Regions from separate parts of the Massilia pseudoviolaceinigra genome, predicted to be linked through region 3. Evidence: predicted binding sites of a transcription regulator. Region 3 holds the regulator's gene; each other region holds the start of a gene.

Region 1 (5,272 bases), on a different contig from region 3:
GCCGAACACGGGCACGATGATGGCGCCGGCGGCGCCGCTGCTGATTTTGAGGAAGGTACGTCGTTCCACTTTTACTCCTGCTTACAAAGCTCCGTCATCGATTAATGCCGCGCTCTTTTGCCTGCACGGGGATTAAACCGCGTCCGACAATGAAGTGAAATTGAAATCCCTGACCTTCATCGGCGGAATCAGCATCGAATACGGCACCTCGTCGCCCGCGATCACCTGCGGCTTGCCGATCGCCTCGATATTGTTCAACATCGTCACCGGGCTTTCGTTGAACCGGAAGTTCTTGATCGGATACTTGATCTTGCCATTCTCGATGTAGAACGTGCCGTCGCGCGTCAAACCGGTCAGCAGCACCGACTGCGGGTCCACCTCGCGGATATACCAGGTGCGCGTGACCAGCACGCCCTTCTTGGTACTGGCGATCAGTTCCGCGGTCGATTTGCTGGTCCCGCCCATGATCATATTCCCCGGCGCGCCAATGGCGCGCACGCCTTTCTTGTTCGCCCAGAACAGCGAATAGTCGAGCGCCGACACCTTGCCATCCTTGATCAGGTTCATGCGCTCGCGCGCCAGCATGTTGCCCGCATCCCAGGGCACGACCGGCACATCCTTGTCCCAGGGGTCCGACCAGATATTAACCTGCGCATCGAACAGCTTGTCGCCCAGGCGCGTGCCGCCGCCCTTCTTCGACAAAAAGCTGCGGCCCTCGTCGGCCTGGCGCGCGTCGAAACCACCGAGCATGAAGCCGATCAGGTCCGACGTTGCGGCCGGCTCCAGGATGACCGTGTAGCGGCCCGGCTCGAGCGCCTTGGCCTCGACCGACCGCAGGGCTTTTTCGATCGCCACGTCGGACGCTTCGCGCGCATCGAAGCGCGCCACGTCGGTGGCGGAACGCTTGACCCAGCCCGACCCGCGCCCGTCTTCGGTGCGCACGGTGCAGGTGAAGTCAATGTTGGTTTTTTCCTGGTACCCGAACACGCCGTTCGAATTGGCAATGGTCTGGAACGAGTGGCTGTCGGTGAAGAAGCCGGCGCATACCAGCTTGTTCTTGCGGCTTGCCTCGATGCTGTAGGCCGCGGTCTGCGCGCGGAATTCCGGATCGATGGCGGCGGTGGCGCGGCTGAACGTCTGCGACGCCTTGTACGCCTGCTTCGAGACGGCCGGCATGAACTCCGGGTTTTCCGGCGCCAGGCGCGCCAGGTCCTCGGCACGGCGCACGACTTTTTCGAGCGACTTGTCGTCGAATTCGTTGATGCTGGCGGTGCCCTGGCGTTTGCCGTACGCGACCTGCACCACCAGCGAGGCGTCGTCCACCAGTCCCGCGGTCGAGACGTTGTTGCGCGCATAGCGGATGTTACCGGTGCGCCCGCCCGTCACGCGGACGGTGCATTCATCCGCCTTGGTCAGCGACATGACGCGGTCGACGATACGCTTGCTTTCTTCTTGGGTCAGAACTTTCATATGCGGTTCCCTGGCTTAGCCGATCTTGCGTGCGGTGTTGATGACATTGATGCCGGTAAAGCGCGCCGTGCTCGACCCGTGCGACACCGTGCTGACCTGGCTTGGCTGACCTTTGCCGTCGAAAAAGGAGCCGCCCATGCGCCAGTCGCTCTCGTCGCAGATGGCGCCGCAGGCGTTCCAGAATTCCTGGGTGTTCGACTGGTAGGCCACGTCTTCGAGTGGCGCGCCGATCTTGCCGTTGTTGATTTCATAGAACAGCTGGCCGCCGAACTGGAAGTTGTAGCGCTGCTGGTCGATCGAGAACGAGCCCGCGCCAACGATGTAGATGCCCTTCTTGACATCCTTGACCATCTGGTCGGGCGTGAGCTTGGCTTTACCCGGCTGCAGCGAAATGTTGGGCATGCGCTGGAACTGCACGCTGCTCCAGCTGTCGGCATACGAGCAACCGTGCGACTCCTTCTCGCCGATGATGTGGGCCTGGTCGCGGGTGGCCTGGTAGTTGACCAGGATGCCGTCCTTGATGATGTCCCAGCGTTTGCCCGGCACGCCTTCATCGTCGTAGCCGACCGCGCCCAGCGAGCCTGGCTCGACCTTGTCGGCCACGATGTTCACGCGCTCGGAGCCGTACTTGAATTTCTTGGTTTCCCACTTGTCGAGGGTGGCGAAGCTGGTACCGGCGTAATTGGCCTCGTAGCCCAGCACGCGATCGAGTTCGGTCGGGTGGCCCACCGATTCGTGAATCGTCAGGTACATGTGCTCGGGCGAGAGCACCAGGTCGTATTTGCCCGGCGCGACCGACTTGGCGGTCAGCTTTTCCTTGGCCTGGCGCCCGCAGGCGCGCGCATCTTCGATCAGGTCGTACGAATTCTTGTACAGGGTGCATACGCCGCCGGCGGCCTTGATCTTGTCCTCGGGGCGCGCGTCGAGGTATTCGTAGCCCATGCCGACCGGCGTGGACAAGCCCTGGCGCGAGCGGAATTTGTTGGTGGCCTTGTCGACGGCGGTGGCGAACACCGGCATCCACATGCGGTGCACGTCCTGGTCGATGTAGGAGCCATCGGTCGAGGCAAAATACTTTTGCTGGTTCACCTGGAACATCAGCGACTGCATGAAGCTCGCACCGCCCTCCATGCCGGCCTTGTTGGCGGCGATCAGCAGCTCGGCTTTTTCCTTGATGGGGACCATGCGCCAATCCTTCTTGATCGGGGTGGCCCAGGCCACTTCGCCCACGCCCTTCACGGGCGCCAGGCGCACCGGTTCGGATTGCAGCCTGGCGTTGGCCTTGGCGATGGCGACCGCCTGGCGCGCGGCGCCGGCCACCGCATCGGGCGACATGTCGGAGGTGGCGGCAAAGCCGTAGGCGCCGTTGCACAGCACGCGCACGCCCACGCCGGCCGATTCGGTATTGGTCACGCTTTCGACATTCAGGTCGCGCGTGGTGATGAACTGGTTCAGGTAGCGGCCGATACGCACGTCGCAATAGCTGGCGCCGGCGCCGGTGGCGGCATTCAGGGCCACGTCGGCCAGGGTCTTCTTGAACTTTGCCGCGAGGGGATTGAGTAATTCTTCAGCGGCGATGGCGTTGCCGAAAACCGGCACCAGCATCGTGCCCAATGCCAGGCCGCTGATATTGAGAAATGCACGTCGTTCCATAGTATCTCCTAACACTCACCACGAAGGTAGCGGCCCGCCGGACTGCGCGAACGCGCTTTGTTTTGCAGCTCACCTGAACCATGCCGAATACTGGCCTGAACGAAAATCAGAAAGAACCTTACCAGCAAAATGGCCAAAAGAATACGCAAAGATTGTGCCACTGGCTAAGTCCTTGATTCGGGAATCAGGGAGTGTCCGGCGGACGGCGTCCGCGCTGTCCGAAGCAGTGTCCGCACGCTGTGGCGGACAGTATGTACATATGAGATTCGGCTTGACCTTCAAGCGTGCATACTCGATCATCGCGCTTGTCGGCGATATCACATCGCCTGCCGTAGCTTATCCCCGTAGTACATACCAATACCGGAGACGAAAACACATGAAACAACTGATCCTGGCCACCATGCTGGCCGCTGGCATGACCGGCGCAGCCCATGCCGATGATGCACTCAAGGCAGCCATCGCCAATACCGAGCGCACGCCCGCCAACGTCGCACGCGACGCCGCACGCCATCCATACGAAACGCTGACCTTCTTCGGCATCAAGCCGACCATGACGGTGGTCGAACTGTCGCCGGGCGGCGGCTGGTACACCGAAATCCTGGCGCCTTACCTGCGCGAAAAGGGCAAGCTGATCGTCGCCGGCGAGTCGCCGACGTCGGCCAAGGAAGGCGCGCGCAAGTACGCGGCCAACCTGACCAAGAAGCTTGAATCGAAGCCGGCCATGTTCGACAAGGTCCAGCGCGGCGTATTCGAAGTACCGACCACGTACGACTTCGCCAAGCCGGGCAGCGCCGACCTGGTGGTCACCTTCCGCAACCTCCACAACTGGATGGGCAATGGCGACGACAAGGTCAAGGAAGTGTTCAAGAAGGTCCACGACAGCCTGAAATCGGGCGGCGTGTTCGGCGTGGTGGAACACCGTGCCCCGGCCGGCAAGGAGCCGAAAGCCGATACCGGCTACGTGCAGGAAGCGTACGTGATCAAGATGGCCGAAAGCGTCGGCTTCAAGCTCGCCGGCAAATCGGAAGTGAATGCCAACCCCAGGGACAAGGCTGACCACAACAAGGGCGTGTGGGCCCTGCCGCCGGTACTGGCCAATAAGGATGTCGATCGCGAGAAGTACCTGGCGATCGGCGAGAGCGACCGCATGACGCTCAAGTTCGTAAAGCCTTAACAGGTGATGACGGCTCCGCAAGGGGCCGTTTTCTTGTCTGCCTGTTCCGCACAGGCGGGACGCTGGAGCGGCGCGCCATGCGCGTGTATGATTAACGCTCGTCGCTCCTTCCTCCAACAAGAAATTACCCAATGAACATATCGCGTATCGCCGTTGCCGCCGTTCTTGCCGCGGCAAGCCTGCTGGCCCATTCCGCACAAGACGCCACCAGCAGCGCGTCGCCGGCCGCGCCGGTGGCCGCCATTCCCGCCAATCTCGAAAACTCGGTCGTCAAGGTGTTTGCCACGCTGCGCCGTCCCGACCCGTACAAGCCATGGACCAAAGCCTCGCCGCAGGAGGTGACCGGCTCCGGCGTGGTCATCGAAGGCAAGCGCATTCTTACCAACGCCCACGTGGTCGGCTATGCCAGCCAGGTCCAGGTGCAGGCCAGCCAGGCCGGCGGCAAGGTATCGGCCACGGTGGTGGCGGTCGCGCGCGGGATCGACCTGGCCATCCTCAAGCTCGACGACGAATCGTTCTTCGACACCCACGCGCCGGTGTCGCGCGCCAGCGTGCTGCCGGATGTGCGCGACCAGGTGTTCGCCTATGGCTACCCTACCGGTGGCACCTCGCTGTCGATCACCAAGGGGATCGTCTCGCGCATCGAATTCGCCAACTACAGCATGGGCACCACCGGCCTGCGCATCCAGATCGATGCCGCCATCAACCCGGGCAACAGCGGCGGCCCGGCCATCGCCAACGACAAGATGGTAGGCCTGGCCTTCGGCGGCGCCGCCAACACGCAGAACATCGGCTACATCATCCCCAACGAAGAAGTGGATCTGTTCCTGCGCGACGTCGCCGACGGCAAATACGACGGCAAGCCATCCCTGACGGACGAAGTGCAGACGCTGGAAAACCCGGTCCTGCGCGAGTTCCTCAAGCTCGGCAAGGACGTCTCCGGCGCCGTGGTGCAGCGCCCCAACCAGAACGACG
Region 2 (5,272 bases), on a different contig from region 3:
ATTGTCCCTCGGTTATAGCCAGGGCGGGCTCAATGCGCGCCTGGCCTACAACCACCGCAACAATGACGTCACCACGGCGGCCGGCGCGGCTTCGTTGCCGCCGCTGCCTGCCGCCGACCGCGACATCGGGCGCAACACGCTGCTGGCGGCCAACTACGACTTTGGCGTCGCCCGGGCATACGCCGCCTATGGCGTGGACAAGGGTACCAACAGCGCGCTGCTGCCCAACAGCGGCAATCCGTATGGGGGCGTGCGTCCCACCGCCTCGACCGACAGCCGCGACATGCTGCTGGGAGCCTCGGTCCCGTTCGGCATGACCACGCTGATGGCATCGTATATCCGCAAGAACGACCGGACAGCGTACAACCAGGATGCGCATCAGTGGGGCGTGGGGCTGGGCCATGCGCTGTCGCGGCGCACCAGCCTGTACACGGCGTATGCGCGCATCAAGAACAAGCGCGGCGCTGGCTACACCGTCGGTAACAATACGGAACCAGGCAGCGGCGACAGCGCCTTCAACCTGGGCGTGCGGCATGTGTTCTGACGGCCCATGGCGTGTTACGCGGACCCGGATAAGTTCCATTTAATCGGGCGAACGCGTTTGACATCGCGCAAATTGAGGTGAGCGCACAAGGCTAGTCTGGTTTGTGCGGTGCTTGCCCGGCGCTGCGGGAGTTCGTCTGTTCGAGACATGGCCCACGCTCGGTACTGTTGCTGGACTTGCGGCGTGCCGGGTGATGCGCTGCCTGTCGGGCGCGACCGGTCGCAACGGAGTCAGAAAGGAGGCCAACATGGAGTACAAAACGATCGTGGTGCATGTCGACGAGTCGCCCCAGGCCGCTGTGCGTATTGACGCCGCGGCCCGGCTGGCCATCGAGCACAATGCGCATCTGATCGGCAGCGCGCTGACCAACCTGCCGCCGCGCCTGCTCGCGCTGAGCGGGCTCGATCCCAGCCTGCCGCCGGTGCAGGCCCCGCTGGATGAGTTGCGCCGTCTGGCCGACTGCGCGCTCGATGCCTTTGAGCAGCGGGCTAACGCGCAGGGTGTGCTCTCGGTCGAACGGCGCCGGCTGGAGGAAGAAATCGGGCTGGGTATGAGCCTGCAGGCGCGCTATTGCGATCTGGTCGTGATCGGGCAGCACGATGCCGCACATCCCATGCCGGGCATGCGCGCCGATTTTCCCGAGTACGTCCTGCTCAACTCCGCCAAACCGGTGTTGGTGGTGCCCGCGGGGTTGAAGGACGCGTTCGTTGGACCGCCGCTGGGGCAGCGGATTGTGGTCGGCTGGAACGGCAGCGCCCCGGCCAGCCGTGCGATCGCCAGTGCGATTCCGCTGATGCAACGCGCGCGCCAGGTCGACATTGTGGTAGCCGATGCGCGGGCGCAGGGCGACCTGCACGGTGCGACACCGGGCGCCGACCTTGCCTTGTATCTGGCGCGGCACGCCATCCGGGTCAACGTGCGTGAAGTCGACAGTCACGCGGACCCGGGGCGGGCGCTGCTGGCGGCGGCGGGCGAGGCGGGCGCCGACCTGATCGTGATGGGCGCTTACGGCCGCTCGCGCTTTCGCGAAGTCTTGCTTGGCGGCGCGACCAGGACCTTGCTCCGGTCGTCGACATTGCCGCTCTGGATGGCCCACTAGACGCGGGCGCCAGGAAGCAGGAGCACGCATCCGGACATCGCGATTAGCGGTGGCAGGTGCATTCAAGGTGGGAGGCATGGGGCCGGGCTCACGCCTACGCCGTCGCGGGCTTGCCAACAGCGCGGGCGGGCGAGGCAGTGCGTGCCGCGCTGGCGCGGGGCGGCAGGCGTGCGCGAGACGTGCGGCACCCGTGGTGTCGCTGCCGCTGGCGATGTCGGTGCCATCATGGATGCGTCGCCATCGGTGCCGGCCAGCAGGGGACGGCAGCACGCAGCGCGCGGGCAGTGGGGCATGCACCAATTTGCTGCATCGGCATGCGCCCTGGCGGCCTCGCAAGAGAATCAGGCAAGCCTGCGCGAGGATTGGATCTTGGCGCACCGGCGTTTTGCGGCTTACACTGGTGGCTGCAGAACCCGTCACAGAGGAGCCGATGCCAATACCGCCGAGCAGACAAGACCGCATGATCGCCTTGCTGGGCAGGCTGGCGCCATCCGAGGGCTACACCGCGTCCGCGCTCGACGACGTGCGCTTCATGCGCGCGAACCGGGCGATGGCGCGCGTGCCGGTGCTGTACGAGCCGTGCATCGTGATCGTCTGCCAGGGACGCAAGCGGGGGTATCTGGGCGAGCAGAGTTTCATTTACGATGCCCAGCAGTTTCTGGTGCTGTCGGTACCGTTGCCTTTCGAGAGCGAGACCGACGCCAGCGAAGCCGAGCCGTTGCTGGCGCTCAAGATGCACATCGACCTCGCAGTTGCCGCCGAGCTCGCGCTGGCGCTCGGCCCCGCGCCGTCAGCCCACAGCACGCCGGTCAGCATGTGCTCGACCGCGATGGACGACGCCATGGGTGACGCCGTGCTGCGCCTGCTCGAAGTGCTGTTGTGCCCGGTGGAAGCGCGCGTACTGGGGCCGGGCATCCTGCGCGAAATTCTGTATCGCGTGCTGACTGGGGAGCAGGGCGGCGCCGTGCGTGCGGCCCTGACCCAGCACAGCCAGTTCGGCAAGATCGGCAAGGCGCTGCGCCGCATCCATGCGGGTTTCAGCGGCGAGCTGGATGTGCCGACACTGGCGCATGAGGCAGGCATGAGCGTGGCGGCCTTCCACGCCAATTTCAAGGCGGTGACGCAAACCTCGCCGATCCAGTATCTCAAGAGCACGCGCCTGCACAAGGCAAGGCTGTTGATGGTGCAGGAGGGCATGAGCGCCTCGTCCGCCTCGAACCGGGTCGGCTATGAAAGCAGTTCGCAGTTCAGCCGCGAATTCAAGCGCTTTTTCGGCCGCAGTCCGGTGCAGGAGGCGGCGATGATGAAAACGCTCCTGAGCCAGGCGCCGAGCGAGCCGCCCGGCTACGTTAGCGCGCATTAACCGGAACGGCAGAAGAAGCTGGTCATCCCGCTCAAGCTCTCGGACTGCTCAAGTATTGGCAAATAAGCGGGTTGGTGGCGGCGGTACCGGTGCAAGGCGCATCCCGCTGGCTGTCGCAGCCGCGCGACGTCGAAAGCGCCACCCGGAACACGCGGTCATGCTCGTATCCGCTAACGGCAGCGTCGTACAATTCGTCAAGGCGCCACGGAATGCAGCAATACCGTCGTCACGCTGCCATCCTTGTCGACGATGAGCTGATATAGCCGGTCGAATTCATCATCCCCGATATCGCTACCTGGCTTGCCGCCGAACAAGCGCACCAGTTCGGGCACGGTATTGGAATGGCCCACCACCAAGGCCGTACCGCCCGCCGCCTTGACCTGCGCGACCAGGTTGGCGCTTTGCGCGGGATCGTACACCTGCACCTGTAATCCCAAGTCGGTGGCGAGCGGCTGGGCGGTCTGGCGTGTACGCTGCGCCGTGCTGCTGTAAACATGCGCGATGCCGGTCGACTTGAGGATGGCGGCGATATTGCGTGCGCGCGCCTTGCCCTGGGTGGTCAGCTCCGGATCTTTCTCCACTGCTGCCTTTTCGCCATGCCGCACCAGATAGATGATGGTCGGGTCGGCTGCGGCCAGTCCGGGCGCCAGCAAGGCGGCGGCCAGGAACAGGCCGCCAAGAAGGGAAGAGCGCATGCGCATGGTCGGCTTTCAGATATAAAAACAGCAATGTATCCCAGCCTGGCGAGGAAGCGCAACTGTTCCCGCTCCACCATGCGGTTCGCGCCGCCCTTCTAGCAGACTCTCGTGTTGGCGCATATCTTGCTTGTCTTGTAAGAACATGGCCACACTCTCAACCAACAATATGTCCAAAAGCCCCGCGCATCCCCCACGCAAGCTGCGCATTGTCGTCGTCAATACGATCGTGCCGGAAGGCGGCGAGCACGACGCCGCCCTGGCCGTCCAGGTCAGGCGCGGCAACGCGCTACGCATCGGCCTGCTCGAATCGGGCTACGACATCGTCGCGTCGCTGCCCGCCGATATCTACTTGCCCGAAAGGATCGCTCAACTTCAACCCGACATGATCATCATCGATGCCGAATCGGATGCGCGCGACGTGCTCGAACACATCGTCATCGCCACCCGCGACGAGCGCCGCCCGATTGTGCTGTTCACCGAGGACGACACCACCACCAGCATGGACGCGGCCATGGCTGCGGGCGTGTCGGCCTACATCGTGGCGGGCCTGCAGTCCGAGCGCATCAAACCGGTGCTGAACGTGGCGCTGGCGCGCTTCCGCCAGGAGCAGAAGCTGCTGGCCGAGCTGAGCGAGACGCGTCACAAGCTGGCCGAACGCAAGGTGATCGACCGCGCCAAGGGCATCCTGATGACCCATCACCGGCTGACCGAAGACCAGGCGTACCAGAAACTGCGCAGCATGGCGATGAACAAGAATCTGAAGCTGGCGGAGATTGCCCAGCGCATCCTCGATGTCGAGGATCTGCTCGGTTGAGCCGCCGCGTAGCTACAGGAAAGCAAGGAGTTGTATGGCAGAGATAAATGTGAAGCAATTGCGCACGGTCAGGATCGGCTTCATGCCGCTGACCGACTGCGCCTCGCTGGTGATGGCGGCCGAGTGCGGTTTCGACCGCCAATATGGCATCAGGATCGTGCTCAGCCGCGAAACCTCGTGGGCGAACGTGCGCGACAAGCTGGGCTCGGGCGCGCTCGACGCCGCCCACGTGCTGTACGGGCTGATGTACGGGGTACAGTTGGGCATCGGCTGCCAGCAGCAGGCGATGGCCGTGCTGATGAACCTGAGCCGCAACGGCCAGGCCGTGACGCTGTCGCGCGCGCTGGCGGAGCAGGGCGTAGTGGATGGGCCGAGCCTGGCGCGGCGCATGCGGGAGGCACCGCGCGTCTATACCTTCGCCCACACTTTCCCGACCGGCAATCACGCAATGCTGCTGTATTACTGGCTGGCGGCGCACGGGATCGACCCGCTGCGCCACGCACGCGCGCTGACGGTACCGCCGGCCCAGATGGTGGGCAGCCTGCGCGCCGGGATGATCGATGGTTTCTGCGCCGGCGAGCCGTGGGGCCAGCGCGCCATCGACGACGGTGTTGGGGTGACGGCGGTGACCAGCCAGCGGATCTGGCCCGATCATCCGGGCAAGGTGCTGGGAACGACGGCGGCGTTTGCGGGGAGCGATCCGGGCACTTGCCGCGCGATGATCGCGGCGGTACTCGATGCCAGCCGCTGGATC
Region 3 (5,272 bases):
TTTTTCCGTCAGATTGTCGACGGTGAGGATGACAGCAATATCGATCACTTGATCGAAATGGCGCCTTACGCGCTCAAGCTTGCTCTGTACGTATTCACGGATGGCTGGCGTTACTTCAAGATGATGTCCACTGATTGTGAGATTCATACACACACTCCTAATGATAATGGCACTTCTTGTTACTATCGTTCGTACGCATGGCAGCGCAGAGGAACAGCGTTATTACAGCACGGACGAGGTGATCCTGTACGCCCGCAAAATTGCCAATCGATTAATGGGTTTAATGGTATTCAACTCCTTCATTTTTGTACCCGAGCAACTTTCTCTCGTGTAGAACCAAGTGTATCAGTTATTTGGCATAGCACAAGGTAAGCACAAAGAAGCCAGGAATCAAGGGGAAATAGCCGGTATATTCTCTGCGGTATATCCTCGTAATACCGGCAGGATCGGAAAGTAGCAGGTGTGTAGACTAATATATATAAGACAACGGTCTTCACCTACAATCGCTTCCCCGCCCCTTTCCCGAATACCGATATGTTCAAGCGATCCGCCTTTACCTCCCTGCTGCGCCTGGCCCTGGCCGGCGCCCTGTGCAACGCCGCGCCGGCCTTTGCCGCCCTCAGTTTCGACCTGAGCGTGGCCACCAAATACGCGGTGGCGTCGCACGGCAACAACCCGCCGCCGGACGAGATCAAGCAGTACAAGGTGGTCCTGGGCGAACACTATCTGTCGGTGAGCAGCGCGAGCGAATCGACGATCTACGACCTGGCAACGCGGCGCCGCTACCAGATCGACCTGGCCAATCGTCGCTATGTCGACTACTCGCTGTTCGACGAAGCCGGCTTTCGCGTCCAGGAACTGAAGAACCGGTCGGTGCTGAACCGGGCGCTAAGCGTGGCCAAGGTCGACGTGCCGGCGTTCGACCCGGTCTTCGACGAACATGAGCTCTCGGTCGCGTCGGCGGTGCGCAAGCTGTCCGAATCGACCGAGGCTGGGGCCACCGTGCTGGCGGTCGACGGCAATCCGCTGGCGCGCATTCCGGCCGGCGGCACCAGCATCGGTGCCGGCGACGCGGCCAAGTTCGAGCGCATGATGCGCTACCGTTTCGGCGGCCACCCGCTGGTGCTGGCGCGCCTGGCGAGCGAAAAGCGCGTGCCGGCCGGCTTTGTGATGCATCACAAGCAGGTCGGCCACAGCCAGACGCGCACCTACACGGTCAGCGCGCTCAAGCAAAGCGCCCCCGCCAGCTACGACCTCAAGCCGTACAAGCCACGGGCGGCAGCGGCTGACGAACTCGATCAGCTGCTCGACAAGGCGCAGGCGAATGCCGCCCCGCCAACGGCGGCAGCCAGGCAAGCCTTCGAGACCGAGATCGCGCAAGCGTTCGCCGACAAGCGTGCATTCGACGCCATGCTCGGCATGTCCGAATTGGCGTTTGTCGGCGGCGAACAGATGAAAATGCCGACCCCGGAGCAGAAGGTGCTGCTCAACGCCGACCCGCAAGTGCGCGCGTTCGCGGCGGCGATACGGCCCAAGGGGAAGGCGGAGATGGAGGCGGCGCTCGCCAAGCTGCAGGAACTGCGCAAGCTCACCACACACAAGCAGCACATGCTGGCGCTGTTTGAAGCAAATTGGCGCGCCAAGCTGGGCGACGTGCGCGGCGCGCTCCCGCTGTACGCCAGCGTGTTGCGCGCCAATCCGGCGCTGGCCGGGGCCTACAAGGATATGGGCGATGCGCTGTTCCTGAGCTACGACATGCCGCGCGCCTGGCGCAGCTGGGATGCGGGCCGGCGCATGGCGCCGGGGCTGGAACAGTTCAAGGCGGTGAACCAGTACGAGCAGGTGCTGCTGCGCGAGCACCCGGAGTTTTTCTAGGCGCCGCGCAGCCCTGGGCAGGCTAGAGGCACTTGCGCAGGGCGACCGGCGGAATCTTGAGCGCTTCGCGGTACTTGGCGACCGTGCGGCGCGCGATCACCATGCCCTGCTCGCCCAGCATGTCGGCGATCTTGCTGTCCGACAGAGGGCTCTTGGGATCCTCGGCGCTGGTCAGCTGCACGATCAGCGCGCGGATCGCCGTCGATGACGCTTCGCCGCCCGCTTCGGTAGCCACGTGGCTGCCGAAAAAATATTTGAGCTCGAACATGCCGTGCGGCGTCATCATGTACTTTTGCGTGGTCACGCGCGAGATCGTACTTTCGTGCAGGCCGAGCGTGTCGGCGATCTCACGCAGCACCAGCGGGCGCATCGCCACCGCACCGTGCGAGAAGAAATTGCGCTGGCGTTCGACAATCGCTTCGGCCACCCGCAAGATGGTATCGAAACGCTGGCGCATGTTCTTGATCAGCCACTTGGCTTCCTGCAGCTGCGCGCCCATCTGCCCTTCACCCTTGCCTTGCTTGAGCAGCGCGGCGTACATGCTGTTCACGCGCAGGCGCGGCATGACATCGTTATTGAGCATCACCGACCAGCCGTTTTTCGCCTTGCGCACGATCACGTCCGGCACCACGTAGTCCGACACGTCCGACGCGAACTCCGCGCCCGGATGCGGATTGCATTGGCGGATCACGGTCTGCGCCTCGCGCAAGTCCTCATCGTCGCAGTCGAGCGCCTTTTTCAGCTTGTTGAATTCACGCTGCGCGAACCAGGTCAGGTGGTTTTCCACAATCGTCAGCGCCATGCGCCGCGTGACCAGCGCCACGCCCGGCATGCGCCGGATCTGCAGCGCCAGGCATTCGGACGCATTGCGCGCCCCCACCCCAACCGGATCGAAACTTTGCAGCAGCGCCAGTGCGGTGCGCAGTTCTTCGATCTCGATCTCCAGCTCGGGCGGCATGCGCTCGTGGATTTCTTCCAGCGTTTCGGTCAGGTAGCCGTTGTCGTCGATGGCGTCGACGATCAGTTCGACCAGCGCGCGGTCGCGCGCCTCCAGCACGGTCACGCGCATCTGCTCCATCAGGTGCTCGCGCAAGGTGGTGGCGGAGGCTTCCAGCTGCGGGCGCGAATCCTCGTCGTCGGACGTCTTGGCGCGACCGAGGTCGCCCCACTCGCCATCGTTGTCGCTGCTGGCCGGGCTGTCCGTCTCGCCGCCTTCGAAGCCCTCGCCTTCGCTTGGTGCCGGCGCGTCCTGGGCACCCGGCTCGGGCGCCGCTTCGGTCGGGGTCGACGTGCTGCTGATGGCGCCATCGCCCAGCAGGCGCACCGAGTGATCGAGCGGGTCGTCGAGCCGTTCGAGCAGCGGATTGTCGCTCAGCAGCTGCTCCAGCTCCTGGTGCAGTTCCAGGGTCGACAACTGCAGCAGCCGGATCGACTGCTGCAGCTGGGGCGTGAGGGCGAGGTGCTGTGAGGTACGTAGTTGAAGGGACTGTTTCATGCCTACATCCGGAAGTGTTCGCCCAGGTAGACCCGGCGCACGGATTCATCGGCGATGATGTCGTCGGGTCGACCGGAGGCGAGCACCGCACCCTGGTTGATGATGTAGGCACGGTCGCAGATGCCCAGCGTTTCGCGCACGTTGTGGTCGGTGATCAGGACCCCGATGCCGCGCTGCTTGAGGAAGCGCACGATGCGCTGGATCTCGATGACCGCAATCGGGTCGACCCCGGCGAACGGTTCGTCGAGCAGCACGAAGCGCGGATTGGTCGCCAGCGCGCGCGCGATCTCGACCCGGCGCCGCTCGCCGCCCGACAGCGACATGGCCTGGTTCTCGCGCAGTTTTTCAATTTGCAGGTCGGCCAGCAGGGTGTCGAGGCGCTCGTTGATCTGGGCCTTGGTCAGCGCCTTGCCATCGACCTTCTGCAGTTCCAGCACGGCGCGGATGTTTTCTTCCACCGTCAGCTTGCGGAACACCGACGCTTCCTGTGGCAGATACGACAGGCCGAGCGCGGCGCGGCGGTGAATCGGCAGGCTCGAAATATCGACTCCGCTGATATCGATCGTGCCCGCGTCCGACGGCACCAGGCCGACGATCATGTAGAACGAGGTGGTCTTGCCGGCGCCGTTGGGTCCGAGCAGGCCGACCACTTCGCCGCAATCGACCTGCAGCGACACATCGCGTACGACCAGGCGCTTGCCATAGCTTTTCTGCAGCCCGCGCACGATCAGCGTACTGCCGCAATTCTTCGCTTCCATCATTGGGTTCCCGCCGCTGGCGTGGTGACCGGCGCTGGCGCCGGTGCTGGTGCTCCCGGCGGCGTGCCCGGTGCGGCGCGCGGCTTGCGCGGCGCGATGATCATGGTGCCGCGACCCTGGCCCGGCTTGTTGGTGCCGCTGGCGTCGTTACGCGCCAGGAAAACTTCCTTGCGGCTGTCGTAGGAAATGAATTCGCTCTCGATTTCGTTGGTCGGCTTCTGGCCTTCCAGCTGGCGGATCTTGGCGCCCGAGAAAAGCTTCATCATGTCGTTGCGTTCATCGTATTCGATGCGCTGGGCCTGCCCTTCGACCCACAGGTCGGGGCCGCCGTCGCGTTTCTGGCGGAACGTGGCGGCCTTGCCGGGGCTGGCGGTCAGCGTCACGAACATGTCGCCTTCCGGCGTGTGCTTGACGACGGCGCGGTCGGACTTGAGGATCAGGGTGCCCTTGGTGACGACCACGTCCCCCGTGAATATCGTCACCTGGGTTACTTCGTTGGTTTCAAGTGAACCGTAATCGATCACCGCCTTTTTGGTGGCATCGGCCTTTTCGGCGGACGCGGTCACCGCGGCCAGTCCGAGCAAAGCGAAGGCTAGAAATTTTTTCATTGTGGTTTACCTGTGATGGGTGGCGCTGCGCGCGCCGCTTTCGGTGGATACACGATCTGCCCGCGGCTGGCGAACTTGAGCTCGCGCGTCGCGTTGTTCGCCTCCATGCCGGTCCCGGTGATGGTGGCAGTGCCCAGCGTGACCTGGACCGGCTGGTCCGACGTCATGCGGTCTTCGTCGATAAAAACGGTCAGCGCTTCGGTCTTGAGCTGCATGGCGCGGTTGGTGGGCGACTCGGGCCGCACCACGTTGACATTGCCGATCAGGTCCGCCTGGTTCTGGGCGTGGCGGATGCGCGCGCGCTGCGAGGTGATGGTCGTGACCGGCTGACCGGGCGCGACGCCCTGCAGCACCGGCAATTCGACATCCGAGGAATCGTCGATCGGGCGGTGCGTGAGCTTGGCGCCGGAGACCAGGTAGCGCGGCTTGCCCTCGGGCGTCATGCGCACGAAGCTGAATTGTTCGACGATGTAGTCGGGTTCATTCTTGAAACTGTTCGGATCGACCGAGGTGTCGCCGTTTTGCGCCAGCTGCAC
Region 4 (5,272 bases), on a different contig from region 3:
GCTTTCCGCTTCGCCAAAGGCGCGCTCGGGCGTGTACGCGCATTCCTGTTCCAGGTAGCGCGTCACCCCGTAGGCCAGGGTGGCGTGGGTGCGCGCGCGGTTGGCGATGTGGGTGACCGATTCGATCAAGCCTTCGCGCTTGCAATTGGCCAGTTCGTCGATAAAGGCCGGCAAATCCTCTTCGCGCCGCAGCGACAGCGACAGCGCCACCTGCCTGGGACGCTTGGGCACGAGGCGAAAGCAGGCGCTGACGACGATGCCGAAATTACTCTGGAAGAAAAGCCCGTCGAGCATCGGCCCCAGCCCGTAAGGATTGCTGGTGCCCAGCGGCGAGCGCTTCAGGCGCCGGAACCCGGTGCGCAGCAGCTTGCCGTTGCCGCACACCACGGCCAGCCCGAACAGGTCTTCCTTGCGCGGTCCGAAATAGCCGACCCCGCGGTCGAGCGCATTGCCGATGATGCTGGTGGCGCGCGCCGAACCGGTGACGTTGAAGGTCAGGTTCGGGTGGTGCTCTTCGAGGAAGTCGTATAGCGCGCCCTGCGTGACGCCCGGCCCGATCACGGCCACCGGCAGCACCCGGCCGTTGCGCTTGTCGACCGTCATGCGGATCGAGTTGAGCGCGCCGAGGTCGACCAGCAGGCTGCCGGCCATGGTCGGCGACTTGCCGCCGTAACCGAAATTGAGGCCCGTCGAGAACGGATACAGGGGCGTGCCGTTTTCGCGCGCAGCGCGCACCAGCTTGATCACGGCGCGCACGCTGGCCGGGCGCACCTGGCCGCGCACATCGGTCGCGCGGCCGGTGATGTTATTGCTCGGGTGCTCGCTCTGGGTGTAGGCCATGGTTCTATTATCGCTTAAAAGCACCTGCCGAAATGCAAACGACCCGGGCGCTTGACGCGCCCGGGTCGTTCATCGACACACTGCGCGCACCGGCCTGGCCAGCCCGGCGCGCGCATCGGTCTTACTTGGCAGCCTTGCGGCGCGAAGCGGCACCCAGGGCCAGCAGGCCCAGGCCGATCAGGACCATGCTGCCTGGTTCAGGCACGGCAACAACTTCCGAAGCGATCGAGTTCGATGCCTGGTTGATGGTCAGCTTGTAGGTACGGCCGCCGGTCAGGGTCACCAGGTTCGACAGGATCGTGCCCGAGCTTTCCTTGATCGAGTTTTGCGAAATGTCGCTCGAGGTCACGCCGTCGTTGATCTCGGCCGGGCTCCAGTTCATGATCGTGGTCGATACATTGCCGATCACTTCCTGCAGCGACAGCGTCCAGCTGATCGTGCCCAGCGAGGAACCGCTCACGCCATTGATCGCATTGACGAACGCGGCCAGATAGGCGTTGTAGCCGAGCGCGAATTTCGCTTGCAGTGTATTGCCGGCCGTGAAGGTGGTCACCGCGGTCGCGGAGTTGGCGATGGTCGCGTTCGCGCTGCCGGCGTTACCTGGCGACATCACGGACGAATCGGCACGGGTCAGGCCGTTGGCGCCCGTCACGCCCAGCGCGGTGCCGGCGATGTACATGTCACCCATGGCGTAGTTGCCGTTCGGTGCAGGAATGTGGGCCGTGAAGTTGTTTTCCATGCCGCCCGGGTAGTTACCTGCTGGCATAGCAGCGCAGGAAGGACCCGCGCAACGGTTCTTGACGTCGACCGTGCCACCGATGGTGGTGCTGAAAATGTTGCCCAGGCCGGCGCCGGTACCTTGCGCATTGTTGAAGTTCGAATTCGCGGTACCGGTGCGGTTTTCGTTCTGGATCACGATGCCGTTGGTCACTGGCGCGTTGTTCGCGTTCAGGATGATCAGGCCGGTGATGGCCAGGTCGGCCATGCCCATGGTCGCTGCCGATACTGGGGCGACGACGAACGCTGCGGAAACGGCTGCTGCAGCGAGGTATTTTGTCAGTTTCATATGTACTTCTCCCGGATTATGTTTGTTGTTCCTACGTGCCTCTGTGTAAGCAGGACTCGTGCCAGATAATGATCTTTGTTTTAAATCAAAGACTTAACAACTATTTTATGGCCGCTGCATGAGGGGGTGTAAGGAAAACCGACATATCGAACGCGCATCAATCTTTACGTGGAGAAATAAAAGCCTTATGAAACAGATGTCTTGCTAATAATATCGGTGGCATGCGCAGCCAGTTTCCACGGATATACAGCAAAAAGCGCGCGCCGGCGCTCCAGCGGTCGCCGCAGCTGGGGTGGTTCGGCAGCAGGGCGCGCAGGAACAGGCTGTCCATCAGGGCCAGCAGCGGCGCGCCGGGTCCGGCCGGGCGCGCGGCGGCCAGGGCCGATTCCGGCACCGGCGTGTGCAGCAGACGCGCACAGTAGCGCAGGGCATAGAACAGGGGACGGCCCAGTTCCAGTTCGGCGGCGCGCGCCGGCAGCGTTTCCCAGAATCCGGGCGTGGCGCCCAGGCCCATGAGCAGGCGGTGCAGGTCGAGCAGGTCGCGCAGGCCGTGGTCGAATTCGCCGTCGTAGAACAGGTGTACGGCGCTGTGCAGCACCATGTCGGCCGGAGCCAGCACCTGCACTGGCGCCTGACCCGGTACGGCTTTCCCTTCCGGCGCCAGGGCCACGGCGGCGGCGCGCAGCCTGGCCGGGTCGGGCCGCAGGCGCGCCGTTTCCGGCAGGATCGCGTGGTGCACATCGATTACGCTGGCGCGCCGCGCATGCTTCATCGGCGGCAATTCGTGCATCCAGGTGCGGTAATAGCGCTGGTCGTAGGCATCCTGCGCCACCGTGGTCCAGCCGTGCAGCATCAGCGCCGCTTCGACCTGGGCCAGCTGGGCCTTGGGCACCAGGATATCGATGTCGGAAAACAGCCGTCCGCGCGCCGCCGCCAGGCGCGCCATGGCGTAGGCGCCGCCCTTGAGCAGGATCAGCGGCACGCCGGTGGCAGCCAGCGCCGCGCCGATCTGCGCCACTTCGAAGCGCACCGCGTTCGCGTGGCGTTCGGCATGCACCCCGGCCCAGTCGAGGTGGCGCCTGGCCTGGGGAGGAATCGCGCCGGCCGCGCCGTGTTCGTCCAGCAAGCCGTGCAGGCTCGCTTCCAGGCGCGCGCTGGCGGCCTGGCGCAGCAGCAAGTCCCACTCGGCCAGTGTCAGGGTGGCGCCGCGCGCGGGCTGGCGCAGCAGTTGCAGCAGCAGCGGTACGGCGCTCGCGGGAACGCGGCCGGCTTGCCCTTCGGTGGGCATCACGGCGTGCCCGCGAGCTGCTCGAACACGGCGACCGCCTCGTCCAGCGCACTGTAGGTGAAATCGATGCAGCGCGACTGCCCGACCAGAGCGCCCAGGGTGGCGAAGCCGCGCGCACCCAGCACGCTGTAGTTAAAGCCGTTCTCGGCCACGCGCATGAAGGCGCGCGCGGCCGGCACCTCCAGCAGCGTGGTGGCCGCCCCCGCCGCATATTTCGGAAACACGATCCAGCCCGGGCGCGCCAGTTCCCCCGCGCGGACGATGCTGTCGGCCGGCGCCTTCAGGTGCGCCACCGTGCCCTTGGTGGTGTCGGGTACGGGGCGGCTGATCACGGCATCCGGCTGGTAGTGCCGCATCACCTCGATCGAGGCGTTTTTCAGGCTGATCGGGCGCGGCAGCGGTGCCAGCAAACCGTCGTCGGGCCGCACCAGCGCCAGTTCGTCCGACAGCAGGCGCCAGCCGCGGCTGACCAGGGCCGCGCACAGGGTGCTCTTGCCGGAGCCGGGCGGGGCCGGCAGGATGGCGGCGCGCCCATGCTTTTCGACCACGGCCGCGTGCAAGATCAGGTAGCCGTGGGCGCGGCTCGACACGCACCAGTTCATGCCCCATTCGAACATGGGAAACGCTTGCGCGGCCGGCAGCGGCAGGAAGGGCACCATGCCATCGTAGACGAAGCGCGCCAGCGGCTTGTACCAGCGCCGCAGCGATGGCGGCGGCGCGACGTCGACATGGAAGTCGGCAAAGCCATTGTTTTCCAGCAGGGGATAGTCGCCGTACAGCAGGTGCAAGCCATCGGCCACGCTGGCAAACGGGCTGTGCACGCGGGTGACGAAGGCGCCGGTCTGCAGGTCGATGCTGCCGTCGCGCAGGCGGCGGCCCAGTTCGGCGCGGCTGAGCGCGCTCAGGGTCGTCATGGATGCGCGGCGATCAGGGAAATGCCCGCCAGCTGCTCGAGCAATGCCAGGAGCGCGGGTTCGGCCTCGTCCCCGGCATCGAGGGCCAGGCGCAGGGCGCCCAGGTCGGCCGCACCGCCCTTCACGGCCAGCAGCACCGCCAGCGCGTCGGCGTCGAGCAGATGGGTGTCGCCGCTGAGGTCGTTAAACAGGACCGCTTCCTGGTCCCAGCTGTGGTACCGCAGGGATTGGCCGGGAAGGACGTGCCAGGAAAGAGCGTGCGGCATGAGGTCGGAAAGGCGGGCGCGCAAGGCGCCATCGCCGTGCAGGCTACTGATGGAAGGTGGTTTTCAGGTAAGCGACGATGTCGTCGCCATACCATTTGATGCCGGCCGTCGGTGCGTAATAGCCCAGCTTGCCGCCACCGGTACTCTGGTATTCGCGCCAGATGTTGCGCAACTGCGTTTCGGTCAGCACGGTCGAGCGCTTGGTCTGGATGTTCAGGTAGGCGGCGACCACATGGCTGGCCACATTGTGCGGATCGAGGTCTTCGCTCTTGAACGGGCCCTTGCCGCTGTTGCCGCCGTTTCTCTTGCCATTGGTCTTGAGCACGTCGACCAGGGCCAGCTCGCCCAGCGCGGCCTGGCCGGGGTTGACCGGGAAGATATCCTTGAAGTGGCGCGTGGACGTCGGCGTCGATGGCCAGCCCGCCGGATTGTTGGCGTAAAAGCCCGGCGAATTGCCGCCGCAGGTCAGGGGATTGTCGGGCCGGTGGCTCGATTGCAGGCCGTTCGACAGCGAGCCGGACGGGGATGCGCAGGTGGTGGCGGCCATGCCGGGCTGGCTGGCCAAGGTCATCAGGACCCCGGACACGCCCACGCCGGCGCGCGTGAAGCGGCGCCGCGCATTGCCCGACGCTGACAAGCCCGCTTGCGGCTGGGCTGGTTCGCCGCTGGGGCGGTCCTGTTGCTGATTGATAGTCACGTCAGTTTCCTCGAATTGAAAGGCATCGTCAGGCGATGCCCAGTCAGGCGTGCACGATACGGAGCAATCTATGCAATTTTCGTACCAATGACGCATCGCGCCATAAAAATCTGATCTAGATCAAAGGCTTGGCGGCAGAGCGTACCTATGGCCCGGCCATTGAGCGGCCCGGCCTGTAAAAAAACCCGACATCCTGTCTTT

What was found. Region 3 encodes sigma-54, which starts transcription at its own class of promoters, with help from an activator protein. Its sites were predicted from a motif close to TGGCANGNAANCTGCTTT; they were not measured.
Region 1: RBA40_RS13665 (TldD/PmbA family protein) is a predicted target of sigma-54. The motif match lies at 3,266-3,283, and genes of this name have one in related genera.
Region 2: RBA40_RS15625 (ANTAR domain-containing response regulator) is a predicted target of sigma-54. The motif match lies at 3,817-3,834, and genes of this name have one in related genera.
Region 4: RBA40_RS16625 (EDSAP-1 family PEP-CTERM protein) is a predicted target of sigma-54. The motif match lies at 1,953-1,970, and genes of this name have one in related genera.

What each region holds. Positions count from the first base shown of each region.
Region 1 covers NZ_JAVCWL010000012.1:92,906-98,177, reverse strand. Annotated here, with positions in the region: gene RBA40_RS13675 (TldD/PmbA family protein) at 1-69, opposite strand, end outside; gene RBA40_RS13670 (TldD/PmbA family protein) at 133-1,470, opposite strand; gene RBA40_RS13665 (TldD/PmbA family protein) at 1,486-3,123, opposite strand; gene RBA40_RS13660 (class I SAM-dependent methyltransferase) at 3,500-4,297, shown strand; gene RBA40_RS13655 (S1C family serine protease) at 4,429-5,272, shown strand, end outside.
Region 2 covers NZ_JAVCWL010000014.1:120,260-125,531, reverse strand. Annotated here, with positions in the region: gene RBA40_RS15645 (porin) at 1-544, shown strand, start outside; gene RBA40_RS15640 (universal stress protein) at 792-1,643, shown strand; gene RBA40_RS15635 (AraC family transcriptional regulator) at 2,104-3,006, shown strand; gene RBA40_RS15630 (SixA phosphatase family protein) at 3,201-3,701, opposite strand; gene RBA40_RS15625 (ANTAR domain-containing response regulator) at 3,847-4,518, shown strand; gene RBA40_RS15620 (CmpA/NrtA family ABC transporter substrate-binding protein) at 4,553-5,272, shown strand, end outside.
Region 3 covers NZ_JAVCWL010000005.1:64,447-69,718, reverse strand. Annotated here, with positions in the region: gene hpf (ribosome hibernation-promoting factor, HPF/YfiA family) at 1-147, opposite strand, end outside; gene RBA40_RS06510 (hypothetical protein) at 535-1,875, shown strand; gene RBA40_RS06505 (RNA polymerase factor sigma-54) at 1,898-3,370, opposite strand; gene lptB (LPS export ABC transporter ATP-binding protein) at 3,373-4,128, opposite strand; gene lptA (lipopolysaccharide transport periplasmic protein LptA) at 4,128-4,736, opposite strand; gene lptC (LPS export ABC transporter periplasmic protein LptC) at 4,733-5,272, opposite strand, start outside.
Region 4 covers NZ_JAVCWL010000015.1:156,754-162,025, reverse strand. Annotated here, with positions in the region: gene RBA40_RS16630 (FAD-binding oxidoreductase) at 1-840, opposite strand, end outside; gene RBA40_RS16625 (EDSAP-1 family PEP-CTERM protein) at 962-1,906, opposite strand; gene RBA40_RS16620 (nucleotidyltransferase domain-containing protein) at 2,064-3,194, opposite strand; gene RBA40_RS16615 (HprK-related kinase A) at 3,194-4,108, opposite strand; gene RBA40_RS16610 (HPr-rel-A system PqqD family peptide chaperone) at 4,105-4,374, opposite strand; gene RBA40_RS16605 (hypothetical protein) at 4,418-5,071, opposite strand.